Regions from separate parts of the Methylobacterium sp. WL12 genome, predicted to be linked through region 3. Evidence: riboswitches for the same ligand, from Rfam matches in the RefSeq annotation. Region 3 holds a riboswitch; each other region holds the start of a gene.
What was found. Region 3 has a riboswitch for cobalamin ahead of FV226_RS22355 (TonB-dependent receptor plug domain-containing protein). Riboswitches for the same ligand answer to the same signal wherever they lie in the genome.
Positions count from the first base shown of each region.

Region 1: linked by a shared signal. The riboswitch ahead of FV226_RS16545 (TonB-dependent receptor) and the one ahead of FV226_RS22355 (TonB-dependent receptor plug domain-containing protein) in region 3 are both predicted to bind cobalamin.
Region 2: linked by a shared signal. The riboswitch ahead of FV226_RS04340 (TonB-dependent siderophore receptor) and the one ahead of FV226_RS22355 (TonB-dependent receptor plug domain-containing protein) in region 3 are both predicted to bind cobalamin.

Region 1 covers NZ_VRUW01000044.1:23,160-29,315, forward strand. The annotation lists gene FV226_RS16530 (LysR substrate-binding domain-containing protein) at 118-1,017, shown strand; gene FV226_RS16535 (hypothetical protein) at 1,449-1,658, shown strand; gene FV226_RS16540 (TonB-dependent siderophore receptor) at 2,001-4,220, shown strand; cobalamin riboswitch at 4,402-4,601, shown strand; gene FV226_RS16545 (TonB-dependent receptor) at 4,841-6,156, shown strand, end outside.
Region 2 covers NZ_VRUW01000006.1:80,452-86,607, forward strand. The annotation lists gene FV226_RS04335 (PepSY domain-containing protein) at 1-1,441, opposite strand, end outside; gene FV226_RS04340 (TonB-dependent siderophore receptor) at 1,443-3,656, opposite strand; cobalamin riboswitch at 3,951-4,160, opposite strand; gene FV226_RS04345 (phosphatase domain-containing protein) at 4,250-5,464, opposite strand; gene FV226_RS04350 (site-specific tyrosine recombinase XerD) at 5,578-6,156, opposite strand, start outside.
Region 3 covers NZ_VRUW01000083.1:14,305-20,460, reverse strand. The annotation lists partial or broken gene FV226_RS22355 (TonB-dependent receptor plug domain-containing protein) at 1-961, opposite strand, end outside; cobalamin riboswitch at 1,071-1,270, opposite strand; gene FV226_RS22350 (AAA family ATPase) at 1,367-1,861, opposite strand; gene FV226_RS22345 (hypothetical protein) at 1,912-2,874, opposite strand; gene FV226_RS22340 (ABC transporter ATP-binding protein) at 2,849-3,667, opposite strand; gene FV226_RS22335 (iron ABC transporter permease) at 3,664-4,698, opposite strand; gene FV226_RS22330 (ABC transporter substrate-binding protein) at 4,695-5,480, opposite strand; gene FV226_RS22325 (TonB-dependent receptor) at 5,564-6,156, opposite strand, start outside.

The DNA.
Region 1 (6,156 bases), on a different contig from region 3:
TCCACGGCTGCCAGCAGCCAATACGGTGACGGCTACACCCGTGATAATCCGGCGATGAGTGTCGTTCGACTCACGCTACCCGTGCGCTAAACTCACGGATGCCAGCCCAGAGGTCCGATGCGTCGTCTTCCACCCCTCCACGCGCTGCGCGTCTTCGAGGTCGCCGCCCGGGCCGGCAGCCACGCCGCCGCGGGGGCCGAACTCGGGCTGACCCACGGGGCCGTCAGCCGTCAGGTCGCCGTGCTGGAGGCGTGGTTCGGCCAGCGCCTGTTCGTACGGGTCGGGCGCAACGTCGTCCCGACGCCCGCGGCCCGGGCCTTCGCGGAAGCGGTCAGCCTCACCTTCGACAGACTCGACGCGGCGGCCGAGATTTGCGGCCGGCCCCTCGCGCCACGGACCCTGCGGGTGAGCACGCCCACGACCTTCGCGATGCGCTGGTTGATCCCGCGCCTGGACAGCTTCCACGCGGCGCGGACGGAGGCCGAGGTCGTCGTCACGACCACCACGACCTTGCACAATGCCCTGCGCGGCGGCTTCGACCTCGCGGTCCGACGCGAGCCGCGCATCGGAACGGGGGCGCATCATCCCTGGGGCGCCTACCGCGCGGTCCCCTTCCTGCGGGAGGCCAACACGCTGGTTGCAAGCCCGTCCCTCCTCGCGGCCCGCCCCCTGCGCACCCCGGACGATCTCGAAGGCGCCACTCTGCTGTCGAGCGAGACGCGCCCGGGCGACTGGAGCGACTGGCTCGCCGCCGCCGGTCTTCCCCCTGATACGGGCAGCCGCCGGACGTTCGACCATTACTTCGTAGCTCTGCAGGCGACGGCGGACGGGCTCGGCTACGGCCTCGGACCCCTGCCCGTCTTGTCCGGCGACCTGGCGGCCGGACGGCTCGTCGCCCCGTTCCCGGAAATCGTCGTCCCGCGCCCCGGCTACGTGGCCCTCGTGCCGAACGATGCGGACAAGACCTCGACCCTGGCGGCATTCGTCGACTGGCTCGTCGCCACGGGCGCGCAATGAGATCGGACGACCATCGGACCGAGCCGGAGACGGCTTCTCTCCATGCGAGAAAGGCATTTGCGTTCGGCGTAATGACCGATGTGTGCGTGAAGTGGCCCCTCGCGTTCCGCGAGCAAACGTCCGCTCTTGCGACCCGGTCTTTCGGAAGCGGACCGACAAAAATCCACCCAACCCGGACGTTGGCCTCTACCTCAACAGCCTAGAAGCGGACCTTCCGAAGGTCGCCAAAGGGTCGAAACCGGACGGCTCTGATGTCAGAGAAACAGTCGGAATTCAGACATATCGTTCAGGTTGCTTTCAACCTATCTAGAAGCCGCACACAGTCTGCAAAAGGCTTCCGGGAACCGTGCCCAGCTCAGCCAGTTGACCCACAGATTATATCTGTTCTAATTCGCAACTGAGGGCGGTCGTTGGCCGCCGGCCCCGTGAGGATGATGACCATGGCGAACGCCCACTGCGACAGCTGCAAGTTCTATGATGAGCACAAGGGCAACAGCGCCCCGGCGGCCGCGGATGCCGGCCTGTGCCGGTTTAACCCGCCGGTCAGCCAGCCGGCGCCGGAGTCCAAAGGCCTGTGGCCGGTTGTCGGCGCCAGCGACTGGTGCGGCCATTTCACGGCCGAGATGACCGCGGCCGAGTAAGGTCGGGTTTCTTCACCTAACGATCAGGGCCAGCCGCGAGGCTGGCCTTTTTCGTTGCCGGCACCGGCTGGAGCAACGAAACGGCAGCCATACCCTCCCCGTGGCCGCTGCCGGCCGTTCCGGCAGACAGGCCCAGTCCGACGACCGGGCAATGCTGATGGCCTGAGCACAAGTGCGCATTGCTATGGCAAATGGAGCGCTCAATAATCCGTAGCTTAGAATTTCTTCAGATTTGAACCGTTGTAAGTGTGTGATCTATAACACGTTTTCGGCTTGCTCAACGATCCGTGACCGCCGATGACACTGGTATTGCGCTAGTCCGAGCGCGCGCCAGCGTGATCCATGTCCCACCGCTTCTCGCTCCTTCCCGTCCTTCTCACCACCACCGTCCTTGTCGGTCCCGTGGTGGCACAAGATGGCACGGTTCAACTCAACGAGATCTCGGTCGATGCAGTGGGGCCCAGCGCTTCCGTCGCGGCATCGGCCGGCTCCGGCGGCCTCAACGTCAGCGCTGGTGACGCTGGCACGGCCGCCACCAGTGGCGGCGGTGGCGGCCCTTCTGGGATCACCGGCTACACGGCCCGTGTCTCCACAGCCGCCACCAAGACCAACACCCCGCTGATCGAGGCCCCGCAGTCGGTCTCGGTGGTGACCCGAGAGCAGCTCAACGACCGCAACGTTCAGAGCTTCACCGACGCGGTCAACTACGTCCCGGGCGCCATATCTTCTCGATCAGGCTTCGATCCACGGTTCGACCAGGTTTTCATCCGCGGCTTCGACGTGCTCACCAACCAGGGCATCTACCGCGACGGCCTGCGCGTGATCGGCAGCGGCTTCGCCTACCCGAAGAGCGAGCCTTACGGCGCGGAGGCGCTCACCATCCTGCGCGGCCCCGCCTCCGGTCTCTATGGCCTAGGCTCGCCAGGCGGCATCCTCGATATCACGAGCAAGCGGCCCGTCTTCGTACCGTTTGGAGAAGTGCAGTTCCAAGCCGGGAGCTTTGGACGCTTCCAGGGCAACTTCGACGTCGGCGGTCCGATCGAGGGTTCAGATGGCACGATGGCCTACCGCCTCACCGGCGTGCGCCGCGAGGCGGGCACCTTCATCGGTCTCGGCACGAACGACGACCAGCTCAACATCGCGCCCGCCTTCACCTGGAAGCCGTCAGCCGATACCACATTCACGTTTCTGAGTGAGTTCCAGGTCACCAACACGCCGGCGGCGACGTTCTTCTACAATGACCCGGGCTTCCGAGTATCCAAGTTCTACCAGGGTGATCCACGCTTCATCGGCCTCGATCAGACCCAGTATCGGGTCGGCTACGCCTTCGAGCATTTCTTCACGCCCGACCTCGTCTTCCGCCAGAATTTTCGCCACTACGGACTGTTCCTTAGCGGGAAGTACGTCGATATCAACAACATCAACGACGCGCGGACGATCGGCACGCGCGACACCGGCTATATCCGCGAGGGTCTGGTGCAGCAGACGCTGGACAACCAGCTGGAAGCACGCTTCGCCACTGGCCCAGTCGCCCACACCGTGGTCGGGGGCGTCGACTACGCCCGGTACAGCCTCAGCCAGCGCCTCGGCTTCGGCCTAGCCCCGGACCTCAACCTCGTCACGCGCAACTACGGCCAGCAGTTCATCGCGACGCCGCCCCTCGGGGCCGCCTCGCGCCAGACCCAGGATCAGGTGGGCGTCTACCTGCAGGACCAGGCCAAGTTCGGCGACTTCATCCTGACCGTAAACGGGCGCCACGACTGGGTCTTCCAGGACAACTACGCGACGCCCGACAGCGCGGTCTCACGCCAGGACAACAGCGCCTTCACCGGCCGCGTCGGCCTCGGGTACGTCCTGGCGCCCGGGCTCGTTCCGTACGCGAGCTATGCCACGACCTTTACCCCGCAGGTCGGCCAGGATCGGAACGGACAAGCGTTCAAGCCGGCCACCGGCGACCAGATCGAGGCGGGCGTGAAGTACCTGATCCCCGGCACCAACATCCAGACGGCGTTCGCCGGGTTCGACATCAACCAGTCGAGCATCCTGATCCCTGACGCGAGCAACATTGCGTTCCAGACGGCTGGCGGCGCCGTACGCTCGAAGGGCTTCGAGGCCGAGGCGACCGCCAATCTCGCGCCCGGTACGAACCTGACCATCGCCTACACGCACGTCGACATCCGGTTCGTGAACTCAACCTCGTTTACCGGCGACTCCCTCAACGGGAACCGCGTCTCCGGCATCCCCAGCGATACCTACGCGTCGTTCCTGACTTATGCCTTCCCGCTATCTTCAGCCCTGCGTGGGCTGCAGTTCGGCGGCGGCATTCGCTACATCGGATCCAGCTACGCGGATGATCAGAACACCGTCCGCAATACCGCCGTGACGCTCTACGACGCCCTCGTTGCCTACGACTTCGCCGCGCTCGATCCGAAGTACAAGGGCTTCCGGGCGCAGATCAACGGCTACAACATCTTCAACCGGAGCTACACGACCTGTTCGTTCGCCTTCTGCAACTTCAACCAGCCAGCGACCGTTATTGGCAGCCTCATCTATCGTTGGTAAGATAGAGAACCTCAGGCCGAAAATCGACTGTCAGAGAGGCTTCGAAGGGTAAGGGGCGGCAGTTGGCTCAATCCCCGGAAGTGGCCATTCGAAAACAGCGAGGCCACGGATCCCATCTGTCACAGCGAGGCCACACAAGCCGCCGATTTTGTTCATGGCGTTGACGAGGCTTGTCAGAGCATCCGATGGTGACAGCGACGGTTCCTTTCCGGAGGATCAAAAGGGAACGCGGTGAGGGCCTTGGCCCGAGGCCGTGGCTGCCCCCGCAACTGTAAGCGGCGAGCCCATCATCAACACGTCACTGGGTCCTCGGGCCTGGGAAGACGATGAGAGGGCGGTGACCCGCGAGCCAGGAGACCTGCCGTCAGTCGTGGTCACACGCGAAACGCATCGGGCGGGGTGTCCTGGTGGGTGTCGAGGCGTTCGGCTGTCCTAACGGCAGGCAAGCGCCCAGGCCTCGTTCGCGGTGACGTGCCACAGACGTCGCCCGAGGCCCCGTGTCCGCCATTCGCTTTTCTTCGAGCCTACGCACCATCCTGCTCGCCACCTATGCCGGCATCCTGTCGCACGCGGCCCTATCGCAACCGGCGCTGAACCTCGCAGAGGCCAATCTCGACGAGATCTCGGTCACGGCCGAGACGACCACACCGGTCGCGAACAGTGCCGGGCCAGCAGCCAGCGCCGGCTACGTCGGCGGCACCACCGGCGTCGGCGGCACCCTGCGTACGGTGAATTCGGCCAGCGCCGGGACGATCTCAGGCGCCGAGATCAACAGCCGCCCGATCACCCGCCCGGGCGAGGTGCTGGAGTCGGTGCCGGGCCTGATCGTCACGCAGCACTCGGGCGAGGGCAAAGCCAACCAGTTCTTCCTGCGCGGCTTCAACCTCGACCACGGCACCGACATCGCGATCGACGTCGACGGGATGCCCGTGAACATGCGCACCCACGCCCACGGCCAGGGCTACGCCGACATCAACTTCCTGATCCCCGAGCTCGTCGGCGCGGTGGAGTTCCACAAGGGGCCGTACTTCGTGCGCGACGGCGACTTCGCCTCGGCCGGCTCGGTGCGGATCGACTACCTCGACACCGTCGCGAAGTCCGTCGCGCTGACCTCGTTCGGCTCCTTCGGCTACGCGCGGGCGCTGACCATCGCCTCGGCGCCGCTCGGCCAGGGCAACCTGCTGGTGGCCGGCGAGGCGCAAGTCTACGACGGCCCCTGGGACGTACCGGACGCGCTTCGCAAGGTGAACGGCGTCGTGCGCTACAGCCAGGGCACGGCGCTCGACGGGTTCTCGGTTACCGGCATGGCCTATGCCAGCCGCTGGACCGCGACCAACCAGATCGCCTCACGTGCGGTCTCGGAAGGCCTGATCGGCCGTTTCGGCACCCTGAACCCCACCGACGGCGGAGACTCGTCGCGCTTCTCGCTCTCGGGCCGCTGGAGCATGACCGACGACACCGGCATCACGCGGGCCTCGGCCTACGTGATCCGCCAGCAGCTCAACCTGTTCAACGACTTCACCTACTTCCTCAACGACCCGGTCGCCGGCGACCAGTTCCACCAGCTCGACCAGCGCATCCTCGGGGGCGGCGAAGTGAGCCACGTCTTCCAGGGCGCGCTGTTCGGGTTGCCGATGGAGAACGAGGTCGGCGTGCAGACCCGCACCGATTCGATCCGGGTCGGGCTGTTCAACACCACGAACCGCCAGTTCCGCTCCGGCGTCCTCGACGACCGGGTGCTGGAGGCGAGCGGAGCGTTCTACTACGACAACCGCGTGCGCTGGACCGACTGGCTGCGCACCAGCGTGGGCTTCCGCGCCGACGCCTACTACGCCGACGTGGTCTCCGATACGGCGGCTAATAGCGGGAAGGCGCGGGACGGCATCGTCAACCCGAAGCTCGGGCTGGTGCTGGGGCCGTGGGCCGACACCGAGCT
Region 2 (6,156 bases), on a different contig from region 3:
TCAGGCGGCGCCAGCCCATCGCCACGCCGGAGGCCGCGACCACCGAGCCGGCCGCGAGCAGCAGGAGCATGAACCCGTCCCAGGCCGGGCGGTGGCGCACCAGCAGGCCGAAGTCCAAGGTGTGCAGCAGCTCGAAACCCCAGCGCTCGGCCCGGCCCGACCGGTCGAGCCGGCTCAGGATCTCGCCGGTGGCGGGGTCGATGTGGAACCACGTCGCCGCCGGGTCGTCGAAGACCACGCGGAGCACCGGCAGGCGACGTCGGCGGTGGTGCGAGGTCCAGTAGAAGTCCTCGCGGTCGAGCCGGATCGCGTCCATCGATCCGGCCTCCGGGACCAGACGTCGGGCAGCCGCCGCGACCCGCCCGGGCGCGACCGTCGGCGTGCCGCAGCAGGGCACCTCCCGGCCGTCGCGGCAGGCGATCGGCGCGAGCGGCGCGCCGCCGAGCCAGGTGAAGCGCACCTCCGCCGCCGCCGCGCAGGCTTGGCCGCGGATCGATGCGAGGTCGAGCCCGGTGCGGGCGCCGGGCGCGTCGGCGTAGCGCTCCAGCATCGCCTGCGTCGGCGCAGACGGGGAGAACCAGCGGTTCGGGTTCATCGAGAGCCAGCCGCTGACGACGAAGCTCAGCAGCGCCAAGCCGCCGACCAGCCCGCCGACATGGTGCCACCGCGCCAGGCCGCGATAGGGCGTCGCCGCGCCGGAGGGATAGCGGCGGGCGAGCCGCAGCCGCACCAGCCCGAGCGCGAACCCGGTGACGCCCGAGACCACCGCGATCCCGGACACCCACAGGATCACCATGCGCCACAGATCGGCCTTCGCCCGCAGCGGCGTGACGTAGAGCCAGTGCGGGACCGCGCCGAACCAGTTCCAGAACCGCTCGTGCCGCGTGGTGTCGAGGACGACGGCGCCGGTCGGCTCCGAGACGTAGAGCTCGGTGCCCTCCGGGTCGCCGAGCGCGATGCGGTGGAGCGGGCGCGCGGCGTCGTAGCGCTGGTGCACCGTCCACAGGTCGTAGACGACGGTCTCGCGGAACGCCGGGTGCCGGCTGCGCGGATCGTGCCCCGCGACGGCGAGCGCCTCGTCGGGCGTCGCCGGGCCGATCGGGCGCCCGTCGACCGCCGAGACGGCGCGGCGTGCGCCGTCCCATCCGACGACGCGGTAGACCGGCTCGGCGCCCCGCATCGACAGGCTTAAGCCCCGGGGAAAGCGCGCTTCGCCGGCGAGCGCCGCGTCGGGCTCCACCCGGACCGCGTCCCAGGCGATCGCGGGCAGGCCGGCGCGGCGCTCGGGCTCGGTGAGCGTGGGGTAGGCGACGTACATCATCACCGCGCCGCTCGCGAACCACATCGCGAAGAACAGGCCGGTGGCGATGCCGAGCCAGCGGTGGCCGAGATGCAGCCAGCGCTTGCCGGCCTTCGCCAACGCGCGTGCGGAGGACGCCATCTCAGAACGCCGTCGTGAAGGCGACTTCGACCGAGCGCGGGCGCCCGAGCAGCCAGTTCGTGCCGACGCCGTCCACCGCGTTGCCGCTGATCGCGTAGACCTTGTCGAACAGGTTGAAGACGCGGAACGACAGGCGCGAGGCCGGCGTGACCTGATGGTCGAGGCCGAGGTTGACCAGGCCGTAGGCCGGGCGCCGCGCGGTGTTGCCGAAGTCGCTGAACACCTCGCCGACATACTGGAACCCGACCCGCGCCTCCCAGCGCGGCGCGAAGGCGTAGTTGACCCAGAGGTTGGCCACGCGCTCGGGCACGTCGATCGGCTGCTTGCCGGCGTAGGAGACGGTCGCGCCGTCCACCGTCTGGTCGAAGGCGTCGTACTGAGCCCGCAGCAGGGCGAGGTTGGCGTCGAGCCGCCAGAGCGGCGTCACCTGCAGCGAGAACGCGGCCTCGACGCCGGTGGAGGATTGCCGCCCGACCTGGGTCGCGACGTTCGGCTGGCCCGGCACCGCCGAGATCAGGTTGTCCTTGACGATGCGGTAGCCGGCGAGCGTCCACTCGCCCCGGCCGTCCCAGAACACGCCCTTGGCGCCGACCTCGACCTGCTCGCCGGTGGAGAGCTTGAAGCCGGACAGCGACTGCGACAGCGTGATCAGGCTGTTGACCGGGTCGGTGGCGGTGGCGACCTGCGCGTAGAGCGCGGTGTCCGGCGTCGGGTTGAACACCAGCCCGAAGCGGTAGCCGAGCCCCTGGTAGGCCTTCTCGAACTGCGCGGTGCTCACGAGGTTCTCGCGTTGCAGGTTCGAGGCGTCGAAGCGGACGCCGCTGAGGAACGACAGCCGGTCCGAGAGGATCAGCCGGTTCTCGGCGAAGACCGAGGCCTGGTCGGTGCTGGTGGCGTAGGCCGGGCTCGCGCGGCCGTTCACCGGAAACAGCCCCGGATCGTAGCCGACCAGCGGCACGCTGGTGACGAGCCCGGACCCCACGGTCGAGAAGTTGTTGGTGTGGCGGAAGTCGACGTGGTTCACGTCGAAGCCGGCCAGGAAGTCGTTGCGGAAGCCGAGCAGCGTGCCCTTGAACGCGGCGTCGAACCGGTTCCCGACCTGCTCCTGTTGATGGTAGATCTCGGTGTAGTCGCTCCGGTCGACCAGGCCGGTGGTGCGGTTGAAGGCGTAGGTCTCGACGTCGAGCCAGTGGCGCCGGCTCTGCAGCCGGTAGGCGGTGTTGCGGATTGTGACGTCGGCGCTCGGCGTCCACTCGGTCTTGAACTGGGTCCAGTTGTCCGCCCAGGTGATCTTGGAGTCGCGGACGTTGTAGTTGCTGAACCGGATGCGGTCCAAGATGCGCCCCTCGACGAGCGGCGTCCCCCAGTAGCGCGCCGGCTCCTGGTAGCCGAGGTCGTGACTCAGGGTGAAGGCGAGGTCGGGCGTCGCCTGCAGCAGGAGCGCGCCCGAGATCGCGAGGTTGCGGAAGTCGCCCTCCGGGCTCATCCAGCCGCCGGCGCGGTTCCCGCTGACGTTGAGGCGGTAGGCGACCGCGTCGCCGATCGGGCCGCCGGAATCGAGCGCGAGCCGCGCGATGCCGTCCGAGCCGACCCCGGCCCGCACCACGTTGACGGGCGTGAAGGTCGGCTTCTTCGTCACGACGTTGATCACGCCGCCGATCGCCCCGTCGCCGTAGAGCACCGAGGCCGGCCCGCGCAGCACCTCGATGCGCTCGACGTTCCAGGTGTCGAACGGGAAGGTCACGGTGTTGGCGCCGACGAACAGTCGCGTGCCGTCGTAGAGCTGCTGGATCGAGTTCGGCCCCGAGAACCCGCGACTGGTGAAGGCGCCGTTGCCGTTGCCGGGCGCGGCGATGGTGGTGATGCCGGTGGCGTTCTGCGTCACGGCCTCGGCGATCGTGTCCTGCCCGCGCAAGCGCGCGGTCTCGCCGGAGATGATGTCGACGCTGCCGGGGGTCTCCAGCGGCGTGAGGCCGAGGCGGCTCGCGCCGCGATCGGGCGTGCGCAGGTTGAGGCCGACCGGCGCCGCGCGGGTCGGGCCGACGCCGTCGCCGGACACCGTCAGGGTGTCGAGCAGGACGCTCGACGGCTCCCCCGCGGCCGGCTGTGCGCTGGCCTCAAGTGGAGGGCCGGACGCGGCGAACGCCGTCGCGGCCAGCAGCAGGCGACGGGTCGTGCGCCCGCGGGATCGTGGGGATTTCCGGAAAACGAACATGGATCGGTTGCGGCTCTGACGGCGCGGCGCGACGGCCTGCCTGCCCAAACCCCTAAAGCGAATGTAACAATGTTACAATCGCGCGGTCGCCGCAACCCGAGGCGGCCGTCGGCGCACGCGGGCCGGGCGGCTGCGTGGGGGTCGGTCGGCGCGGGTCTCGCGGCTGGCAAGGGCATGGACGGGGCGTGCGGACGCGTGTGGTGGCACGTCACCGCGAACGAGGCCGCCCCGCGTCCGCCCGATCGGGCGCACGCGTCTCGACACCCGCCGAGGCACCCCGCCCGACGCGTTTCGCGTGTGACCACGACTGACGGCAGGTCTCCTGGCTCGCGGGTCGCTGCCCCTCATCGTCTTCCCAGGTGCCGTGACCCAGTGACGTGTTGATGGAGGGCTCGCCGCTTACAGTTGCGGGGGCAGCCGCGGCATCAGGCAAGCGCTTTCGCGCCCGGTCCTCACCGCGTTCCCTTTTGATCCCCGAAGGGAACCGTCCCGGCCAAGTGGCCGTGGCGGAGGCGCCGAGTCAACGCCTCGAATCACGACACTGTGAGTTGTGGCCCGGCGGCGACACGTGAAGCGCCTCCCGCCAAGCGCCCTCAGCCGTGCGATCCATCCCGCGCCGGCGCCTCGACGACGACGCTCGGCGGCAGCGTCCCGCCGGCGCCGCCCAGCACCGCGCCGAGGTTGCCGGGCGGGGCGGTCTCGGCGTCCGGCGTCGGCTCGCCGCCGGACGCGTGCTCGTCCGCCACCTCCGCCACCGCGGCCGTTGCGATCAGGCCGAGGCCGGCCGCGTGCCGGGCGATGGCGGTGCTGTCGGCGGCGATGACGAGGTGGCTGCCCGCTTCCGCCACCACCTGGGCCAACGCCTCGATCTCGCGGATGCGGTCGGCGTCGCGCGAGACGTTGCGGATGTAGACCGCCTTCACCCGGCCGGGATGGTCGGCGACGATCCGCCCGTACACCTCGGGGTCGTGCTGGCCGCTGTCGCCGATCAGCACGAAGGGCAGGTCGCGATAGAGCGACAGCATGTGGACGATCAGCGCGCGCTTGTGGTCCTCGGCCCGGCGGGGGAGGGGGTGCTTCCACGACAGGCCCCATTCGCGCAGGAACAGGATCGGGCCGACCGGGATGCCGTGGATCTTGAAGAACTCCGACAGCATCTCGTAGAGGCCCCACGGCGCCCGCGAGACGTAGAGCATCGGGTTGGCCTGGGTGCCGTCCGGGCCGACGTAGAGCGCCCGGTAGAGCGCGGCGACGCCGGGGAAGGCGACGCGGTTCTCGGCATCCTCCACGAACAGGCGCCACAGCATCTTTACCTTGTTCGCGACGCCGGTGCGCATCACCGTGTCGTCGATGTCGCTGACGACGACGCAGCCGGTGGCGCCCGGCGGCACGAACACCTGCGCCCGCGCCTGCACGGGCGGCTCGACCTCCAACGTCAGCGCGACCTCGTGCCAGCCCTGGTCGCCCGCGGGCAGGGATCGCGGGTTGAGGTGGACGCGGAAGTAGCCGTCGCGGTCGGTCTCCACCCGCGTCTGCGCGCCGCCGAAGCGCGCGGTGACGGCGGCGCCCTTCAGGGCCCGCCGGGCGATCCGCCGGGCGATGTCGCGCAGTTCCGTGCGCAGGCTCTCGTCGCCCGGCGCGGTGTCGGGGTGCGACTGGCGGAAGATGCGGCCGATCAGGAAGATCTCGTCGGGCGAGCCGTAGCCGCGATAGGGCTCGATCACGATGCCGCCGCGCCCCTGCGCGCGGCGCACCGGCCGGGCGACGAGCTTCAGCGCCCGGATCGCGCCCTTCCTCCAACGCCGCACGCCTGCCCCCATCGCTTCCCGTCCGCCTCTGCCGTCCGCCTTTGCGGCCGCGACGGTCAACGCCGCAACCGTCGCATCGGCACCCTCGCGCCGGCCCGTTCACGCGGGCGACCTTAAGGCTGCACCTCGGGCGAGCCTTCGGGGCCAGCTGGCTCGTCCATCAGCGGATGGAGGTCGCGCACCATGGACTTGAGGCGGTCGTCGAGGACGTGCGTGTAGATCTGCGTCGTCGAGATGTCGGCGTGGCCGAGCAGCTCCTGCACGATCCTGAGGTCGGCGCCGTTGTGCAGCAGGTGGCTCGCGAAGGCGTGGCGGAGCACGTGCGGGCTGACCTTGTCGGCGCGAAGGCCTGCCGCCTCCGCCGCCGCCTTCAGGTCGCGGGCGAAGGCCTGGCGGGTGAGGTGGCCGCTCTCGCTGTCGGCGGGAAACAGCCACGGCGACTCGCCCGGCGAGGCGGCGAGATGCCCGCGCATCGCGTCGCGCGCCAGCTCGGTCAGCGGCACCAGGCGCTCGCGCCCGCCCTTGCCGCGGACCACGAGGTAGCGCTCGCGGGTGGACGCCGCCGAGCGCGGCAGCGCGATCAGCTCGGAGACGCGCAGGCCCGTGGCGTAGAGCAGTTCGAGCAGGCACAGCATCCGCCGCGCCCGGCGGGCCTGGCCTTTCGCCTCGGCCGCATCCGCCGCGTCGGCCTG
Region 3 (6,156 bases):
CGGTGAGGCTACCGGTGTTGAGGTGCGTGGCGACCCGCAAATGCCAGTCGGTGTTGAAGGCGTGCTCCAACCGGACCTGCAGGATCCCGGCCTCCGACACGGAATCGTCGCCGGGCTCGCCGAAGAAGCGCGAGCGCGGGACGAGGCCGAGGCGGTTGTTCACCGCGACGGTGCCCCGGTCGAAGGTCTGGCGGTTGCGCAGGTACTGCGCCTCGAACGTGATCTTGGTGTCGGGCGTGACCTGCCAGCTCACCACGGGCGCCAAGAGCACCCGGTCGCCGCCGACGAAGTCGCGAAAGCTGTCCTGGCGGGCGAGGACGCCGTTGAAGCGGTAGAGCACGCTGCCGTCCTCGCTCAGCGCACCGCCGGCATCGACCGTGGTGCGGGCGGTGCCGAAGCTGCCGAACAGCGTGCCCATCTCGACGAAGGGTCGGGCTACGGGCTGCTTGGTGAGGATATTCACGGTCCCGCCCGGATCGCTGCGGCCATAGAGGGCGCCGGCCGGGCCCTTCAGGACCTCGATGGACTGGACGTTCTGGGTGTCGGGGGCGCCGTTGTAGCCGCGGGCGATGTTGAAGCCATTGAAGAAGATGTCCTGGGTCGCGAATCCCCGAACGGAGTAAAGGGCGAGGTTCTGAGCGCCAAAATCGTTCTGCTTTCCGACCCCGGGCACGTAGTCGAGCGCGCGCTCGACGCGGGTCGCGGCTGTGTCAATCAGGACTTCCCGGGGGATTACGTCGACCTGCTGCGGCAGGTCGCGGCGCGGCGTCACCGTCTTGGTGCCGCTGTAGAGCTCCGGCACCCGGTAGGTCGGCATGGCGGTGAGGGTCCCCTCGACCGAGAGCGCATCGAGCACCACGGCGGTCTCGCTAGAGGGCGCCCCTTGGGCAGCGACGGCGGCGGGGATCGCGCAGGACAGGGCCAGCACGGACATCAGCGGGATGGACGGTGAACGGGACACGTTGATGGGCCTCGGGCGACGGCAGTGGCACGTCACCGCGAACGAGGCCGAACCACGCGCAGTGCGCATGCTTCCGCACCCGCCGGGGCACCCCGCCCAGCGTGTCTCGCGTGTGACCACGACTGACGGCAGGTCTCCTGGCTCGCGGGTCACTGCCCTTCACCGTCTTCCCGAGCGAGGCCGCTCAGTGACGTCGGTGGCGAAGGGCTCGCCGCTTACAGTTGCGGGGGCAGCCGCGGCGTTGGGGCTACCCCCGCACCGCGTTCCCTTTTGATCCTCCGGGGAGGAACCGTCACGGCCGAGCTAACATGCCGACGCCCATGCCCGTCAACGGACCGAGTGCAATGCACGAGGGGTTATGCCCTGCCGGCAACACCTGGGAAGACGGATCGCGCACTCCGTCCGTCAGGTCAGGACCTCGACCTGCTGCGGCGGCAAGCTACGCCACCACGCGTCCGGGGATTGGAAAACCTCGTAGGTGAACCGGAGGACCTCATCCGGCTGGCGATGCGACGGGTCCACGCGACCGCGCTCCGCGTTGCGGGACTTGAGGACCTCCCACGGCACGTCGAACACTTTCCACTCCACGGTGAGCCCGTGTCGGGCGACGATCCCGAGCTCGCGCTCGAACACGGATCTGGTGAGATGGGTGTCCGCCATCACCACGCTGAAGCCGTTCGTCAGGGCGGCATCCAGGGCTGCTTCCTTGACCCGGTGCAGGAGGTCCCGGGCCGCATGGTCACGGGAGCCCTGCCTGAGTTCCCAGTAGACCTGCCGGTGCGGCGGCCAGAGTGTTTGCCGAAAGTCGTCGAGGGTGAGGTGGACCCAGCCGTCGAGAGGGTCGAAGCGGCGGGCGTAGGTCGTCTTCCCCGCGCCCGGACAGCCGATCAGGCCGATCACCCTCTGCGGTGCCCCCGGACGATTCCTGCCGGGCACCGTCCGGGTCACGGTCAGGCCGTCGCCTCCGCATCCTCGTCGTCGCTCGCCGAGCCCTCGATGATCTCGCCCCGTAGGTAACGAGCCTGGGCCTCGGCGACCCGCCGTGCGCCCTGGGCGTGGCGGGTCGACACCGTGCCGCCGGGCGCCTCGGGCCCGCCGCGCTTGATCGCCACGAGTTCCGGATCACCCCAATGGTCGAGCATCTTCTGGAACGCTTCGTAGCGGCCGGCATCGAAGGCAATGCGCTCGCCCATCATGTCCTTGTAGGGGTGCGCCGGATGCAGGCCTCCGCAGGGTACCCAGCCCGCCGGGATCGGGGTCGTGGCGGCATGGGTCCGACCGCTGCGCAGGAGCTTCGGCAGCACATGCGTGTGCGGACCTTCAGGACTGGTACCGCCGGACCCGGGGATCGGGGCATAGACCTCGACGCGCCCGGCCCGCGCCAGGAACACCCGGTGCGGGCTCATGGCGACGAGATGCGGCCCGATGGGGTTGGCGCGGTCGAATAGCGGCATGCCGACGCCGGCCCGGAGCCGCTCGACGGCCTCCGGATCGCGTACCCGCACGCAGGCATCCACAGCGAGAAGGCCGAGGCCGAGGTCGAACAGGATACCGTCGCGATCCTCGACCCGGGCGGCGTTCCGGTCGGGCCCGAGCTCCGTCACCACGGTCCTGCGGTTCATCGTACAAGTCGCCTCCGGCAAGCAAAGCGCGATGGCGTGGTTCCAGCCCGAGGCGACCGCTGTCTCGTAGGCGACGGGCCGCAGGTCGGAACTCGGCGTCAGGGCGATGGCCCCGCGCGCGGTCGCAAGTCCCAGGCGATCGTCAGGGAGGGCCAGGACAGGCTCGTCGGGATCGCGCATGAACTCGGCGATGGCACCGAAGCTGCCGAGGCTCCAGGCCGTGCCCGGATCGGCCAGTGCCTCGCGCAGGAGGGCCACGACAGCATCAGGGCTGGTGGGGGAAGGCTGCATCGATCTCCTCCGTGAGAGGCCCCGAACGGTTCCAGGGCAGGATATAGGCGGTTCCGTCTGGTCCAGCCCCACGGCAAACCGTGACGCCGAAGACGTCCGAAAGTAGCCGGTCGGTCAACGCAACGTCCGGGTGTCCATCGGCGGCGACACGTCCCTCGCCCAGGACCACGATCCGGTCGCAGAACCGGGCCGCGAGGGAGAGGTCGTGCAGGACGGCGACGACGCCGGTGCCGGCCAGGGCCACGCTCCGCAACAGCGTCATGGCGTCGAGCTGGTGGGCAGGGTCGAGGGCGGTGATCGGTTCGTCGGCCAACAACCACTCCGCTTCGACGGCGAGCGCCCGCGCCAGCAGCACGCGCATCCGCTCGCCCGTGGACAGGGTCGGTTCGGTCCGCTCGGCGAAGCGCGCGACGTCGGTCCGGGTCATCGCTCGGTTTATGGCGGCGTGATCGACGCCATCGAGGTCACCGAACGCGCGTCGATGCGGTAGCCTGCCAAGGGCGACGAGGTCACGCACCTGCATCGGCCAACCGGCCCCCGCGCCCTGGAAAAGCACCGCGATGCGTTTGGCGCGCGCGTCGCGGGAGATGCCCTTGAGCGGCATACCGTCGAGATCCACGCGGCCCTTGGTCGGGGCGACCAAGCCCGCGAGGGTGCGCAGGAGGGTGGTCTTGCCGGCGCCGTTCGGACCGACCAGACCGACGAGGGTCCCGCGTTCCAGGGACAGGGTGATATCCGAGAGGATGGCACGCCCGCCGAGGCGGACATCGAGAGCTGCGGTCGCGAGGCTCATGCGCCGCGCCCTCGCTCACGCAGGAGGAGCACGATCAGGAACGGTGCCCCAACGAGCGCAGTCACCACACCGAGCTTGAGTTCCGGGCGCGTCGCCAGGAGACGAACGCCCAAGTCCGCGGCAAGCACCAGGGCCGCCCCCGTCAGTCCGCTCGGCAGCAGGCTGGCGCCGGGACGCGCGCCAACCAACGGTCGCACGAGGTGGGGCACCACGAGGCCGACGAAGCCGATGGCGCCGCTGACGGCCACGCCACTGCCGACAGCCAGCGCCGCGCCCGTCACGAGGCGCAGGCGGACTGAGACCAGATGGAAGCCGAGGCTCGCAGCTGTGTCCTCGCCCAGCGTCAGGGCATCCAGCGCGCGGCCGGTGGACAGCATCAGGCCCCAGCCGACCGCCATCAGCGGCAGGCATAGCCAGACATGGTCCATGCTGCGGTCCGCGAGCGACCCCATCAGCCAGAACACGATCTCCAGGGCCGCGTAGGGGTTGGGCGACAGGTTTAGCACCAGCGCCGTCATGGCGCCGGCGAGGCTCGACAGGGCGACGCCGGCGAGGATCAATCCCAAGTTGGTGCCGCCTCTGGCGGCGACGAGGTTCAGGGCGAGCGCCGCCACGGCGGCGCCGGCGATCCCGCCGAGCGGGAGGGCCAGGCTAAGCGAGGCTGCGAAGCCGCCATAGAAAACCACCACGGCCCCAAGGGCCGCCGCGGAGGAGATGCCGAGGATGCCGGGATCGGCGAGCGGGTTGCGCAGGTAGCCCTGCATCGCCGCCCCGGTCAGCCCAAGGCTGAAGCCGACGAGGGCCCCGAGCAGGGCGCGGGGTAGCCGCAGTTCCCAGAGCACCAGCGCCGGGAGGGTCGCCCGTCCGCCGATGAGGTCGCCAGCCGCCGCTAGGACGTCGAAGGGGGCATACCCGACCGCGATGGACACGACTGTCAGGACGAGCACAAGCAGGCCGAGTATCCAGACGACCGCGCGGGGTCCGACGACCGCCCGGTCGACCCGCATGGGAGGCGGGAGGGGAGCGTTCATCGTGCCGCCCGTTGGTGTGCCGCCGCAGCGAGTAAGGCCACGACCTCGGCGACCTGCGGACCTGGACAGGTCCAGAGCCGGTTCGGAATCGAGACGGTACGCCCCTGCCGGCGCAGCGCGTCGAGGACGGGATGATGCAGCAGGGCATCGGCCAGCGACGGCGCGCCGGGCTCCCCCTCGTCGAGGACGATGAGGTCGGCGTCGGCCAAGGCCGCCGCTTCCAGCGGGACCTGGCCGAAGCGGTCGCGACCGAGTTCCGCCGCAACGTTGACGAGGCCGGCGGCGCGGATGATCGCATCGCCAAGGCTGCCGGGTGCCACCGTGAAGGCGTTCGGACGCATCACAAGGGCCCGCAAGGGTTTGGCCGCCGGCATTACCTCGGCCAGCCGAGCGTCGAGGTCCGCGACCATCGCCTCGCCGCGCGCCGGGTGCCCGAGGGCCGCGGCGACGGTCCGGATCTGGGCCCGCACCCCCTCGAAGTCGTTGGGTACGCCGAGTTCGAGAAGGGGGAAGCCGACGCGCTTGAGCAGGCCCACCGTGGTCCGCGTCGTGAAGGCACCGGCAACGACGAGGTCGGGCCGGAGGGCGACGATCTCCTCCGACAGGCCGCGTGTCACTGCGATGCCCGTCGCCTCCCGCGCGACGGTCGAGCCGCGTGGGTCATGGGCGAGGTAGGTCACGGCGGCGACCTGATCGCGGTCGGCAAGCCGAAGGACTAGCTCGTCCGCGCAGAGGTTCATCGAGACGACTTGCCGGGGTCCCCCGGATGCCGGGGCGGCCATCCCAGCGGCAATCGACCAGATTTGGCTGACCGCCAGCATCGCCGTCAGGACCGCGAAGCCGGACCGTCGTGCCATCGGCGGTCTCAAAACGCGGTCAGGCGGACGCCGCCGTACACGGCGAGGCCTGCCCCGAGGAAGCCGGTGGGGTTCTCGTAGCGGCGGTCGAATAGGTTATCGACCCGCCCAAACACGCTCACCGTCTCGCTGACGTCGTAGTTCACCGCGAAGTTGACCAGGGTAAAGCCCGGGTTCTTGAGCCGGGCCACCGAGAAGTCGCGGTTGCCGTCGACGAAGTGGCCGAGCACGATCACGGTCCCGCTGACGGTCAGGCCCGGGAGGGGGGTCCAAAAGGCTGTCGCGCTGCCCTTGTGGCGGGGCCGTCGCAGGAGCTCCTGGTGGGTGATCTCGTTCTTGGTCACCGTGTTGGTGTAGTCGACCCGGCTCGTAAGGGTATCGGAGAACCGGACAGCGACGAAGGCTTCCGCCCCGTACGATTCGGCCCGGCCGACGTTCTCGTTCGAGGTGAACGTCGCGTTCGAGGTGATGAGGTTCTTGAAGTCGTTGGCGTAGTAAGTCGCGCCGACGAGGACGCGGTCCCCCAGGGGCTGCTCGATGCCGGCGTCGTAGCCGAGGCTCTCCTCAGGCCTGAGGTTCGGGTTGGCGAAGAAGTTCGAGG